DNA from 2 places in the Ralstonia sp. OTU4908 genome. Region 1 is predicted to be linked to the other one. Evidence: predicted binding sites of a transcription regulator. Region 1 holds the regulator's gene; the other holds the start of a gene.
What was found. Region 1 encodes FliA, which starts transcription of late flagellar genes. Its sites were predicted from a motif close to CTAAAGTTTNNNNNNNNNNNGCCGNTA; they were not measured.

Region 2: a site for FliA is predicted at 4,229-4,255, ahead of AAHM38_RS01725 (flagellin N-terminal helical domain-containing protein). Genes of this name have one in related genera too.

Annotation. Positions count from the first base shown of each region.
Region 1 is NZ_JASATD010000003.1:184,674-191,982, reverse strand. Features, by position in the region: gene flhA (flagellar biosynthesis protein FlhA) at 1-1,009, shown strand, start outside; gene flhF (flagellar biosynthesis protein FlhF) at 1,006-2,901, shown strand; gene AAHM38_RS04395 (MinD/ParA family ATP-binding protein) at 2,915-3,697, shown strand; gene AAHM38_RS04390 (RNA polymerase sigma factor FliA) at 3,706-4,467, shown strand; gene AAHM38_RS04385 (nucleobase:cation symporter-2 family protein) at 4,846-6,273, shown strand; gene AAHM38_RS04380 (aldose epimerase family protein) at 6,301-7,309, opposite strand, start outside.
Region 2 is NZ_JASATD010000001.1:374,446-381,754, reverse strand. Features, by position in the region: gene AAHM38_RS01745 (glycosyltransferase family 2 protein) at 1-144, shown strand, start outside; gene AAHM38_RS01740 (flagellar protein FliT) at 138-494, opposite strand; gene fliS (flagellar export chaperone FliS) at 553-990, opposite strand; gene fliD (flagellar filament capping protein FliD) at 1,050-3,098, opposite strand; gene AAHM38_RS01725 (flagellin N-terminal helical domain-containing protein) at 3,297-4,118, opposite strand; gene AAHM38_RS01720 (LuxR C-terminal-related transcriptional regulator) at 4,525-5,160, shown strand; gene AAHM38_RS01715 (putative bifunctional diguanylate cyclase/phosphodiesterase) at 5,166-6,902, opposite strand.

The DNA of each region.
Region 1 (7,309 bases):
CAAGAGCCAGGACGGCGAGCTGCTGCGCCGCATCAAGGGCATCCGCAAGAAGTTCACGCAGGACATGGGTTTCCTGGCGCCGGTTGTGCACATCCGCGACAACCTGGAGCTGGGCCCGTCGTCGTACCGCATCACGCTCAAGGGCGTGGAAATCGGCCACGGCGAAGTGCAGCAGGGCAAGTTCCTGGCCATCAATCCGGGCGGCCAGGATGGCATGGGCGGTCATGGCGGCATGGGTGGCCTCGGTGGTCGACTGGGCACGCAACTGCCCGGCACGCCCACCGTGGACCCGACCTTTGGCCTGCCGGCCATGTGGATCACCGCCGATGTGCGCGATCGCGCGCAGGCCGAGGGCTACACCGTGGTCGATTGCAGCACCGTCATCGCCACCCACGTCAATCAGTTGATTTACACCCATAGCACCGAGCTTCTCGGCCGTTTGGAAGTCCAGCAGTTGCTCGATCATTTGGGCAAGGAAGCACCGAAGCTGGTCGAAGACGTTGTACCCAAGCTGTTGCCCGTCGCGACCGTGCAGAAGGTGCTGCAGAACCTGCTGGACGAAGGCCTGCATATCCGCGATATCCGCACCATCGTCGAGACGCTGGCGGAGCACGGAGGCAGGACGCAAGACCCCGCCGAACTCACCGCCGCCGTGCGTGTGGCGCTGGGCCGGGCGATTGCCCAGCAGCTCTTCCCGAACAAGACCGAAATGCAGGTCGTCACGCTTGACCCGAATCTGGAGAACATCTTGCTGCAAAGCGTCGTTGGCTCTAACGCCGGCCCGATCGAACCGCAACTGGCCGACTCGCTCATGCAGGCGGCAGCGGACTCGTCGCGGCAGCACGAACAGATGGGTCAGACCGGCGTCCTGCTCGTGCCGCCCGCACTGCGCCCGATGCTCGCCCGCCTGTTCAAGCGCGCCGCACCGAGCCTGCGCGTGCTGTCGCACGCAGAAATTCCGGATCACCGAACGATTAAGGTTGTCGCCATGCTTGGAGGCCGCGCATGAAAATGCATCGATTTACCGGACTGACGTCGCGTGACGTGTTGCGCAAGGTCCGCGACCAACTGGGCGATGGCGCTCTGATCCTGTCGAACCGCGCCATTCCCGGCGGCATCGAGATCATCGCGGCATCCGATTCGCACGTGGATGCGCTGGTCGATACGCAGTCGTCGGCACCCAAGACGGCACAGCGCCGCCCGATGGCTCCGGCTCCGATTCCCGAGCCCGCACCGATTGCCGCTGCAACCGCAGCCGTGGCGGCCGCTCAGGCACCTGCTGAAGAAGCCCCGCAAACCGAGACCCCTGCACCCAACGCGCTGGCCCGTCTGCGCAACCGCTTTATTGCTTCGCGCCGCACGCCTGCACAGGAAGACGCACCGGCAGCGTCGGTTGCCCCGGTCACTCAGGCCGCCAAGCCGGCCGGCCGCACGCTGCAAACGCGCGTGGACGACGACGTGGCGTTTGGCGAAGAAGATGCGCTGGCAGCGTCCACCCGCATGCTGGCTGGCCTGTCGCTCGACCGCGCCAATGCCGAGGTTGCCCAGTCCGCGGCGCAGGCCCTGGCCAGCACCGCCCAGTTCATCGCCCGCCGCACCGCGGTGGAAGACGACGAGCCGGCGATGGAATCGACCGCCCGCTTTGCCGCCCGTCGCGAACAGGACGAGCGCCCGGTCACGCTGCGCAGCTTTGCCGAGCGCGTGGAAGCCCAGGCCCGCAACCTCCGTGCAGAACAGCAGAAGGCCGAAGCGCCTGTGAAGGCCCGCATCGATGCGCAAGCCGATGCAGGCACGTCGTCCGACATTTTCGTCCGCGTGGAGGACACGATGGCCAAGCCCGAAGCCCCGCGTGATGACGTGAGCCTGCAGCGTTCGGCCTTCCAGGCCGACGTGAAGGAAAGCATCCGTGCCGAGACCGACGTGATGACCCGCCGCATGGTCGGCGAGATCGAAACGCTCAAGAGCACGCTGAACGACGCCATGTCGAGCCTGGCCTCGCTGGGCGTGAAGCTGGGCGACCCGGTGCGTACGCGCCTGTTCCAGACCATGCTCAACGCAGGGTTCTCGGCACAGCTCACGCGCTACGTGCTGGAGAACATGCCGCAGCACGACACGTACGAAGGCGCGCTGGATTTTGTGCAGCGTGCGATTGAAAAGAACCTGAGCACCGTGTCGGACGAGAACAGCCTGCTCGACCAGGGCGGCGTGTTTGCCCTGATGGGCCCGACCGGCGTGGGCAAGACCACCACGACCGCCAAGCTGGCCGCACGCTTCGTGCTGCGCCATGGCGCATCGCGTGTGGCACTGCTCTCAACCGACAGCTACCGGATCGGCGGCCACGAACAGCTGCGCATCTACGGCAAGATTCTGGGCGTCTCGGTGCATGCCGTGAAAGACGCGCAGGACCTGAGCCTGGCGCTGAACGACCTGCGCGAGAAGCACGTGGTGCTGATCGACACCATCGGCATGAGCCAGCGCGACCGCGCCGTGTCCGAACAGATGGCGATGCTGCATGCCGTGGGCCCGTCGATCAAGCGCCTGCTGCTGCTCAACGCTGCCAGCAACGGCAAGACGCTCGATGAAGTCGTGGGTGCCTACCGCGACGCCAACCTGGCCGGCTGCATCCTCACCAAGATCGACGAGGCTGCCTCCGTGGGCCACGCGATGGACGTGATGATCCGCCGCCGCCTGCCGCTGCACTACGTCTCGTACGGCCAGCGAGTGCCGGAAGACATTGCGGTGCCGAACAAGAAGCTGCTGATCCACCGCTCGTTCCGGGCCGGTGCGGAGCAGTCGTCGTTCACGCTGGATTCGGACGAATCACTGCTCGTGGCCCAGGGTGCGGTGTCACGCAACGCAGGCAACCGCGAACCCGGCCTGGCCGCTTTCGATTTCGCCTGACAAGGGGGCGACCATGACGACGCCATTCGCCAAGGATCAAGCCGCAGGGCTGCGGCGCATGCTGGGTCATGCCGCTGCCCGCCGCGTGCTCGTGATCGGCGCGGAAGAGCAGGTCGATGACTTTGTCGACAACCTGCGCATCGCGCTGTCCGGCATGGGCCGCGATACCGCTGTGGTGAGCGCGCAGACCGTGCTGGCCATGGCCGGTGTGCTCGAGCAGCACGACGAGACGGCGGATGTGACGCTGGTGGCCGCGCATTTCGGCACGCGGGCGCTCGGCACCGTGGCCGAAGCGTGCGACGACGTGCTGCTGACCTTCTCGGATGGCCCGGAAGGCATCAAGAGCGCGTACACGCTGCTCAAGAAAACCGCCGTGCTGCAAGGCGGCGCAGGCATCCGCACCGTCGTATGCGGCGCGCATTCGGTGGATTCCGCCGTGCGCGTGTTCGGCAACCTGGCCAACACCGTGGGCCAGTACCTGAACACCCGGATCGATTTCGCCGGCTACCTCCCCGAGGACCGGCACGTAGAACTCGCGCTCTCGCTCGGCAAGCCCGTGGCGAGTGCGTTTCCCGCATCGCCTTCGGCCATGGCCTTCCGCCAGCTTGCCGAAGAAATGTTGAGCTGGGCCAGCGCCGAGGCCCAAGCCGGTGATGGCAGTGCGCCGTCACGGGTGGTCATGTCGGCGCGGGCACCGGCTCAGGAGCCGGCAGATGAATCGGCGCAAGCAACGTCAATGTCGGCATCGACAGCGACACCCGGCGCCACCGCACGCGCGGCCGAATTGGTTTATTGAGGCGCAGCATGAACGAAGCGTCAAAGGCAGGCATGGATATGTACACCGCAACCGGTCGCAAGACCAAGTCCGACGAGATGGCCACGTACGCACCGCTCGTGCGTCGCATTGCCAACCAGATGATGGTCAAGCTGCCGGCCAGCGTTGAGCTGGACGACCTGATCCAGGCCGGCATGATGGGTTTGCTCGATGCGCTGTCGCGCTATGAGGAAACGCAGGGTGTGCAGTTCGAGTTCTACGCGGCCCAGCGTATCCGCGGCGCGATCCTGGACGAACTGCGCGGCTCGGATTGGCTGCCGCGCGGCCTGCGCCGCAACGCGCGCACGATCGAGCAGGCAATCCAGAAGCTGCAGCAGCAGAAGGGCCGCGCGCCCACCGAAACCGAGATTGCCGTAGCGCTGGGCATGTCGCTGGCCGAATACCAGAAGCAACTGGTCGACCTGCAAGGCAGCCAGTTGCTGTATTACGAAGATTTCGACCGTGAAGACGCCGACGCCTTCATCGAGAACCGCGCACCCGAGAACGACGCCACGCCGCTGGACCAGCTGCTGAACCACGACCTGCGCGAATCGGTGGTCGCTGCCATCGAGGGACTGCCCGAGCGCGAAAAGCTCATGATGAGCCTCTACTACGAGCAGGATCTGAACCTGCGTGAAATCGGCGCCGTGATGGGCGTGTCGGAATCGCGCGTGTGCCAGATCCACAGCCAGGCGATTGCCCGCATCCGTTCGCGCCTGCGCGATCGCGCATGGCTGCCGACGCCGACCTGATATGAGGTCGGCTGAGAGCTGCTAACAAAACCCTCTGCTTCACTGGGTTGGATGGCGGCTCTTGGTCCCAGCTTTACCTGCCAGGTATTTCTACTGCGCGGTCAGCGACTCATGTCGCGGCCGCGCTTTTTCTTTGGGGCCTCGGTTACGAGGCGCGCTTGGAGGCGTGAAACAGGTAGATCACGGCGCACATGCGTTTCAGAACGCAAAATATGTACACAAAAAACGTATGTAATTGTTGACAGAAAAATGGCGCCCCTCCAAGATTCCGGCAAATACGCGGCATCACGCCGCATGAATGCTGGCGAATGGAACCCGCGCCATCCGCCTAAAGCACGCTCCCGGCATTGACACGGGGGCGGCCCCAGGAGACAGACAATGCGCCAATCCCCCGGCCAACCCTCGCCCTCTTCGTCGACAATCACCGGCGCCGCTGCCGATCCCGTCAACGAATTTCTGCCGCTGCCGCGCCTGTTCGCGCTGGGGCTGCAACACCTGCTGGTGATGTACGCCGGGGCGATCGCCGTGCCGCTGATTGTCGGCAATGCGCTCGGCCTGTCAAAGAGCGATCTCTCCTATCTCGTCAATTGCGACCTGTTTGCGGCTGGGATCGGCACGCTGATCCAATCGCTCGGTTTCCTGATGTTCGGGATCCGCCTGCCGGTCATGATGGGCGTCACGTTTGCCGCGGTTGCCCCGATGATCGCCATCGGTGTGGAGCCCGGCATGGGGCTGCCCGGCATCTTCGGGGCGTCGATCGTTTCCGGCGTGTTCGGCATTGCCGTTGCACCGCTGATGGGGCGGCTGCTCGGCCTCTTCCCGCGCGTGGTGACGGGCACGGTCATCATGCTGATCGGTTTTTCGCTGCTGAGCGTGGGGATCAACTGGGCTGCGGGCGGCCAGCAGATGATTCCGCAGGTGGTGGACGGCGTGCGCCACATGGTGCCGAACCCGGCGTTTGGCGATCCGTTCGGCCTCGCCATTGCGGCGCTCGTGCTGGTGACGATCCTGCTGCTGACCAAGTTCGGTAACGCACTGCTGTGCAATATCGCCGTGCTGCTGGGTATCGTGACGGGCACGCTGGTGGCGGCGGCGTTCGGCAAGGTGTCGCTCGCCGACGCGAGCGCCGCACCCCTGGTGACGCTGGTGACGCCGTTCTACTTCGGCATGCCGAAGTTCGAGCTGTCGGCCATCATCTCGATGTGCATCGTGATCGTGATCACGCTGGTGGAGTCGACCGGCATGTTCCTCGCGCTGGCGCACGTGGTGGGCAAGCCGATCTCGCGCAATGAACTGACCAACGGCCTGCGTGCCGATGGTCTGGCGACGGTGGTGGCGGGGGTGTTCAACACGTTCCCGCATACGTCGTTCTCGCAGAACATCGGGCTGGTGTCGATCACGGGCGTGCGCTCGCGCTATGTGGCGGCGGCCGGCGGGGTGCTGCTGATCGTGCTGGGGCTGTTTCCGAAGCTCTCGTATGTGGTGGCATCGGTGCCGCAATACGTGCTGGGCGGGGCGGGCATCGTGATGTTCGGCATGGTGGCCGCAGCCGGTATCCGCATGCTGGGCATGGTGGATTTCCAGCAGCAGCGCCACAACCTGCTGATCATCGCGGTGTCGGTCGGCTTCGGCATGATGCCGACGCTGGCGCCGGCCTTCTTCCATCACTTCCCGGACTGGATGCGCCCCATCACCCACAGCGGCATCGTGATGGGCACGCTGGTGGCCGTGGTGCTGAACGCCTGGTTCAACGGCATCCGCGGCTCGCACGAAGTCATGCACGGCGCGGCCGCAGCCGCGCATTGAACATCCAACGCCGCGCTTCAACGCGGTTCAGGTTTCTCCGGCAACCGAGACGCGGTATGCGGTGTGCTGCCGGTAGACCTGGCCCGGGCGCAGCATGACCGCTTCCGCATCGGGCATGTTGACCTGGTTCGGAAACGCGCTCGCTTCCAGACACAAGCCGCTGCGTTGCGCGTGCGTGCCTGCCAGCATGTGGCCCGAGTAGAACTGAAGCCCGCGTTGGTCTGTGAGCACCGTCAGCTCGCGGCCGCTGCCGGGTTCATACAGACGCGCGACCGGACGCACATGCGGACGACCGTCCGAGGCCGAATTGCGCAGCACGAAGCAGTGGTCGAATCCCCCGGTCTGCGCCAACTGTGCGTTAGGCCAGTCCAGCCGTGCCCCGATGGGCGCCGCCTGCCGAAAATCGAATGCCGTGCCGGCGACACTCACTGCCCGTGTCGGGATCAGCTTGGCATCGACTTCCAGATAGGCATCGGCATCGATCGACAGGATGTGGCCCCTGATGTCGGTGCCGGGTTTGCCGCTCAGGTTGAAATACCCGTGGCTGGTCAGGTTGATCGGCGTGGGCGCATCGGTCCGCGCTTCGTAGTCGATCGACAACGTGCCATCGTCGTCTAGCGCATAGCGAACCTGCACGGCGACATTGCCCGGGAATCCCGCATCGCCTTCCGCAGACGTGAGCCGCAGGACCAAAGCGCCGTCCTGATCGTCGGCGTCCCATCGTGCCCGATGAAACCCGCTCGCCCCTCCGTGCAGCAGGTTGCCGCCCTCGTTGCGGTCGAGCGCGTAGTCGATGCCGTCGAGCGTAAAGCGCGCGCCGGCAATCCGGTTGGCCCAGCGACCGATCAAGCCGCCAAGATAGCCCCCAGATTGAAGGTAGGCGGCAGGCGTCGCATGGTTCAGAAGAATTTCGCCCAGACGCCCGCCGCGGTCCGGCGCCTGCCAGGAGACGAGCGTCGCCCCGAGGTCGCTGATCGAAACGCGCATGCCCAAGGCATTGCGCAGCGTGAACAGCCGAACCGGCTCGCCGTCCGGC
Region 2 (7,309 bases), on a different contig from region 1:
GACGGCAGCGTCGTCGGCCGGGGCAGCTTCCTGGCAGCCCAGCAACTGGCGATCGTGTACCAGATGCAGAGCCAAGCGCTCGCACGCAAGTCCGAGCACTATCTGACGCTGTCAAAACAGCTGCAGGACGCGTCGTCTCAATAACGCGCCATGCTGCCGTAAGCGTTGCTGGCGTTGGTGGCACGGCGTGCCGTGTCGATGCGCTTCTGCAGGCGGTCCAGGCGCGGATACACCATGGCACGCACGCGTGCGTCATCTTCCAGAATGCGCACGAGCAGCGTGCGCTTGCGCTCCACATCGGCACGCGAGAGCTGCGGATGCGGTTCGGAACGGCGCAGCGCATCCACATAGGCGGCGCTTTCGCGTTCCAGCGTACTGACGACTTCCCAGTTACCCACTTCGGCCGCGCTGACCATTTCAGCGGTCAGACTTGCGATGGCTTCGTAGCAGGCGAACAGACTTTCGCTGTCCTTGATCGGGATGTTGCGGTGCATATTGGCTCCAGTTGGGCCGAATTCAGTCAAAGGTCGCTTTACTACAAACGACGTGCAATCAGCTCACAACGCTGAGGTGGCTGTTTGCCGCAGCAGCACCCGGTTGGCCGGCCTGGCCGATGGCGAGCCACGCATCCTGCAGCGGGACCAGCAAAGCATCCACCTCCGCGAGGATCGTCAGATCGTTGTTCGCGTTCGCCAACAGCAGGCGGCGCAGCATATAGTCGTACAGATTGTTCAGTTGCACGGCAATCTCGCCGCCGCGCTGGTGGTCCAGGCTGGCCTGCAGCCCCTGGCCGATGATCGAGATGGCCTTGTCGAACGCCCGCACCTTGGCCAGCACGTCGCCGCGCTGCATGGCGGCACTGGCCAGGTTGATGGCGGCGCGCGCGCCTTCAAACAGCATGGCGATCAGGCGGTGCGGATTGGCGTCTACCACGGACGTCTCGATGCCGACTTGCGCATAGGCACCGATGGCACGGCGTGCAGCGTACATGGAAATGGTCCTCGCTGTGGTCTGTTTGTTTTGGGTTGTGCTCTAAGCCTAAACCCGGCTTAGTTGTTGCTCGAAGTTTGCTTTGTAATGGCCGCAAGCTGCGTCGTCAGGTAATTGCTGGTGTTCGTCATGCTGGCCACCGCGGAGGACAACGCATTGAATTGCGTGTAGTACAGCGCCTGCTTGTTATCCAGGCGCGTCTGCATGGCGGTGATCTGGCTGGCAAGCGAAGTCAGCGAACTGTTGATCGAGTCCGTCTCGTTCTGCACCATGCCGCTGGACGACAGCAGGTTGGTCATCACAGTGTTGAGCTGGGCGGCGTAACCCCGCTGCACCGTGACCGTGCCGCGAGCGCCCAGCGGACCGCCTGCAATCTGCACGGTCAAGCCGTCGGTGGCGGAACCGGCAATGCCATACAGGTTCTGCCCCGAACCAGTCGCAGCCACGCCGTTGATGGTGCCCTGCACATCCACACCGTTGGTGGCCGTCGGGCTCGCGCCGAAGAGCGACGAAGCCCCCGCGCCCGATACCGAGACCGCCGACACGGAGCCAAACTGGCTATCGGTAATGCTCAGCACGCCGCCGGCATTGGCCGACACCGAAGCGTTGACCTTGGCGTTCTGCAGCGCGGTCGAAGCGTTGATCTGACTTTGAATCTGTGTGGCCAGCGTCGCGGCCGTGTAGCTGCCGGCCGCCAACGTCACGTTGACGGACACCCCGCTGATGTTGAACGCGAGCGTGTCGTTGACACCCGCCGTGATGGTCGTGTTGGCGGCGGCCGACCCTGTGAGCGTGCCCTGCGTCGCCAACTGCGTGACGTTGACGGCGTAGCTGCCGGCCTGCGTGGAATCCGAGAACGTCGGCACACTGACAAGCGAGTCGGTGGCCGTGCCGGTACCGGCAAACAAACCGGCAACCTGGCTGGGCGACTTTGCAATGGCAGCCGACAGCTTGGTGTTGTCCACCGACAGCGTGCCGTCGGAGTTCATCGTCACGCCCACGCTGCCGAGCGACTGGTAGTTGCCGTTGCCGACCGCCTGGCCCAGCACGTCGGTAATCTGGTTGATGAGCGTCTTGGTACTCACGTCGCCAGCGAGCGGGCCGTTGTTGGCCTTGTTGGCGGTGTCGATGTTGGTGAGCCCGTTCAGTTGCGTACGCAGCGCGTTGTAGCCGTTCACGAAGTTGGTGACGGCCGTGGTGGTGGCGGTCGGATCGTTGGCCACGGTCACGTTGGTACTGCCTGTCTTGGACAGCGTGAACGACGTGCCATCCACCACGTTCGACAACGTGTTGGTCGGGCTTTGCACGGCAATGCCGTTGATGGTGGCCAGGGCATTCTGGCCCGTGGTCACCTCGGTCATGTTCTGCGTGCCGGCCGGGTCTTGCGAGAGCAGCGATTGCAGCGTCGAGTCGCCCGACACCGAAATCTTCATCTCCGAGCTGGAACCGCCCGCGGTGGACGTCAGCACCAGACGGTACGGGCTGCCGCTGCCGTCGTTGACGATGCTGGCCGAGACGCCCAGGTTGGCCGAATTGATCGCATCACGGATGCCGGCAAGCGTGTTGTTGGACGAATCGATCGTGATCGAGCCGCCGGCGAGGTTGCCGTTCTGCGTGAACGTCGAACCGGTGTACTTGCCGCCGGAAAGCGAGCCGCCCGACACCGCGCCGAACGAGAACGAAATCGTGGTCGATGCGCCGCTGCCGATGGCGGTGGTGGTGGAAGCTTGCCCCTGCGCCGCCAGCACCTGCGATTGCGCAAGCTGCGTGACATTGACGGCGTAGGAACCTGCCGGTGCCGAGCCCGTCACCGATGCACTCAGCATCGAGGTGTCGTAGCCGCTGGCCTTCATGGCGCTGTAGTTCGATGCACTGGTCAGGCTCGACAGCGCAGTCTGGAAGGTCGACAGCGCACTCTTGAGCGTGCCCACCGCCGAAAGCTGCGTCTGGTACGAGCTTTGCTGCGTCTGCAGCTGCGTCAGCGGCTGGCTTTCCACCTTCATGAGGCTGGTCACCAGCGAATTGACGTCGATGCTCGTCCCGATGCCGGGAATGGAGATCGGCGGAACGTAGTTGCTGGTCGAGGAGGTGGTAGTGGTAGTCGCCATGATCGGGTCCGATAAGCATCTGCGCCGGCGGAAGTCTCTCTACACAACGGCACGGGCTGCCGCTTCTTTAGGGCAGGTTATGCAGGCGCCACCCACGAAAAAGGGGGGTATCCGACCAAAGAAAAAAGGCCGACGCCCCGAGGAGCGCCGGCCCTTAGCCTAACCGCCGGAGCGGCTGGACTGCATCCAACTGCCTGATTAGCCCTTCAGCAGGCTCAGGATGCTGTTCGGTGCCGAGTTGGCTTGCGCCAGCATCGCCGTACCCGCTTGCTGCAGGATGTTCTGACGGGTCATGTTCGAGGTTTCCGACGCATAGTCCGTATCGATCAAGGACGACTTGGCAGCCGACAGCGCGGTGTTGTTCGACGTCAGCGTGTTGATCGTCGAGTTCAGACCACTTTGCTGAGCACCCAGGTTGGCGCGAGCCGCCTTCAGGTTGGTCAGATCGGTGTCGATGGCCGCCTGTGCGGCGGTCGCGTTGGCAGTCGAGGTCACGCTCGTGCCGCTCAGCGTACCGAAGGTCGACAGGTTGGCGTTGGAGACCGAGGTCACATCGGTCGCCGCATTCTGGCCGTATTGGAACGTCGTGGACGTGACCGAACCGTCGAACAGCTTGTTGCCGTTGTAGTTCGCGTTGGTCTCGATGTTCTTGTTGGCGGTGGCCAGCTTCTGGTATTCCTTGTCCAGGTTGGCCTGGTCGGTGGTCGACAGACCGCCGTTGTTGGCTTCCACAGCCAGTTGGCGCATACGTTGCAGGTTGTTTTCAACCTGGCCCAGGTACGAGTCGGCCGTTTGCAGATACGACATCGCCTGGTTGGAGTTCTGGATACCTTGCGTTTGCGAGTTCAGCGTGGTGGTCAAGCTGGAGGCCACAGCATAAGCGGCGGCATCGTCCTTGGCGCTGTTCACGCGCAGGCCGGTCGACAGACGTTCCAGCGAGGTCTGCAGGGCATCCTTCGATGCAGACAGTGCTTGCTGCGTTTGCAGGGACGAGATGTTGGTATTGAGGCTGAGGGACATGACGGCTCCTAAGTTTCCCGATGGTTTGTTGCCCGTGTTTGCTAATTCCGGCTAGGCCGGGCAACGTGACCTGCAACTTGAAGGGGATCAGGTCTGCGTTGTACTCAGGTTATCGGTGGCCGCTGAGGAAAGTTTAGGGTCGCCTTGACAAATTTGTGCGTCGGCGGCGGTTTGGGCTTGCGGCCACCTGACTTCCGACACCCCTCCAAAAGAGGCGGTGCGTCTGCTTCTTGGCCGGCAGGCCCTCGGCTATACTCGTTCGACCAGTTCATAGGCGCCTGCATCTCTCTATATAGAGCGCCACACACGGCACAGATGGGGAGTTGCAAGCCCGCCGGACGGCCCAAGGCCTGCCGGCGGAAATAAGAGCTCGAAGCGAGCCCGCGTTTGACCCGCAACACCCACCATGCTCAATGTCCTGATCGTCGAACCGCACGATATCGCCCGTGTCGGCCTGCGCCAGATCCTCAAGGATTCGCGCCTGGCCCGCCAGATCGAGGCCGTGCCGGACCTGCGCGATGCCAATAACGACCTCCTCGCCCAGCGCGAGTGGGACGTCATGCTCTTCTCGGTGGAATCGGCCACCGGAGACGAATTCCAGACCATCAAGACCGTGCGCCAGCAGCATGCGCGTTTGGCCGTGCTGGCGCTGGGCCGCCACCCGGAAGCGCTGCTGGCCGTACGGGCGCTCAAGGCGGGCGCAGCCGGCTATCTGCCGATGGACGCCAGTCAGCCGCAACTGCTGGCAGCCGTGAACGCCATCTCGAAAGGCAAGAAATACCTGCCTTCGGACCTTGTGGAAGTCCTGGCCGACAACCTGAATGTCGACTGGGACAAGCCCCGGCACGACATCCTCTCTGACCGCGAATTCCAGACGCTGCGCATGCTCGGCTCCGGCCGCACGCTGGGCGAGATTGCCGAGGCACTGCAGATCAGTGTCAAGACAGTGAGCGTGTATCGGGGGCGCGTGCTCTCGAAGATGAAGCTGCGCAACAACGCCGAGCTGACCATGTACGTGGTCAGCAACAGCTTGCAGATCTGAGCGCGCTATGAGAACCGCGGGACACGCTCGCCGTAACGGCGGGCGTTCTCGCGCACGAGGTCCTGCACCGCTGCCGGCTCCAGCGGCCGCGTCAGCAGATAGCCCTGAAACTCGTCGCAGCCGACTTCGCGCAAAAATTCAAGCTGGCCGAGGGTTTCCACGCCTTCGGCCACGGTCTTCATTCCCATGGCTTGCGCCATCATGATGATGGCCCGCGTGATGGCCGCGCGCTCGACCACGTGCGGCAGGTCTTGCACGAACGACCGGTCGATCTTCAGCGTATCGATCGGGAAGCGGTGCAGATACGACAGCGATGAATATCCGGTACCGAAATCGTCCAGCGCCAGCGATACGCCCATCGCGCGCAGCTCGGTCAGCAGCGCATGCAATGACGGATCGTCGCGAATCAGAATGCCTTCGGTCATCTCCAGTTCCACCGCGTTGCCGGGCAAGCCGCTGGTCAATAGCGCGCCGCGCACCATCCCGCTCAGCTGCCCCGAACTGAATGCCTGCCCCGACAGGTTGATCGACATGCGCAAGTCCGGCAGCCCGATGCGGCGCCAGCGTGCAAGCTGGTCGCAGGCGGCGCGCAGGATCCAGCGGTCGATCTCGACGATCAGGCCGGTTTCTTCGGCGTCCTGAATGAACTGGCCGGGCATCATGTGGCCGAAATCGGCGGAGTTCCAGCGGATGAGCGCTTCCACGCTGACGATACGGCCGCTGCGCACATCCACGCGCGGCTGGTAGTCGGCATAGAACTCGTTGCGGTCGCTCGCGCGGCGCAGGCCCGATTCAATGCGGAAGCGGCGCGAGACGCGGTCGTCAAGGTCGCTGGTGAAGGTCTGGAAGTTGTTGCGCCCGCGCTCTTTGGCCAGGTACATGGCGGCGTCGGCCTTGCGCAGCAGCGTGTTCGGATCGTCGCCGTCGTGCGGTGCCACGGCAATGCCGATCGACACGCCCAGATACAGCTCCTGCCCTTCGATATGGAACGGCGCGCTGATGGCCGAGAGGATGCGCTCGGCCACGCGCCGCGTGCCCAGGCCATCGAGCGCTTCGAGCATGACGACAAATTCATCGCCGCCCAGGCGCGCAACGGTGTCGGCTTCACGCGCGCAGGCCTGCAGGCGGGCTGCCACTTCACGCAGCAGCATGTCGCCAAACTGGTGGCCCAGCGTGTCGTTGACGTTCTTGAAACGATCCAGGTCGAGAAACATGACCGAGACGCGCGACTGGTTGCGGCGCGCAAGCGCCAGCGCGTGCTCCAGCCGGTCTTCCAGCGCGGAGCGGTTCAGCAGGCCCGTGAGCGTATCGTGCGTGGCCAGATGCCGGATGCGCTGCTGCGCTTCGCGGATCTGCGTGATGTCGACCAGCGACACCAGCACCGAATAGGGCGTGGCGCCGGCTTCCGAGGCGCGCGCCGAGGCCGTCATCGAATGGCTGCCATCGGCAAACAGTGGCGTCCAGTTGCTCGAAACCCACACCGTGCGGCCATCCACACAGTGCATTCCGAAAATCTGGTTCAACTGCGGCTGGCCCTCGGCGATCACGTCCTGATCGGGCCAGTCCGCCTCGTGGATGGAGGCGTCGAATTCGTCCACGGCAGAGGTGACCACCGTGGGCAGCAGGCGCCCCACTAGGGCATCCACCGGCAAACCCAGCAGCCGTGCGGCGCTCGGGTTGGCATAGGTGACGCGGCGATCCGCCCCGCACACGAGGATGCCCTCCGTCAGCGCATTGACCATCGACAGCAGGTCCAGCTTCGGGCAGAAGCTCGGCAGTGCGCCGCGTGCAGGACAGTCGGCCGACAAGCCATCGGCATCGACGAGCGCAAAGTCAACACGGGAGGGAAAGGGCAAGGAATTCAAGGCGGCTTCCGACAAGGCAACGCAGAAATGCAGGGCCGGAACGTGCCGGCGCCTTCCCTCATTACAACGGCAAGCGCGGGTAAATCTTTCGGGCCAACGTCACTTTTTGGCGTGACCGCGCGCCAGCAGGGATGGGAGTGCACTAGGGGAAGCCTCATCGCCCTAAAAAGTGACTCATAATTTACTTATGACACGACCGACGGGCTACCCCGTCCACCGCAAACGCCCGAGATAAGCGGGATTGACCGCGTTTCTTGCTGGAATGAGCTGGACAGAGGTGGGGA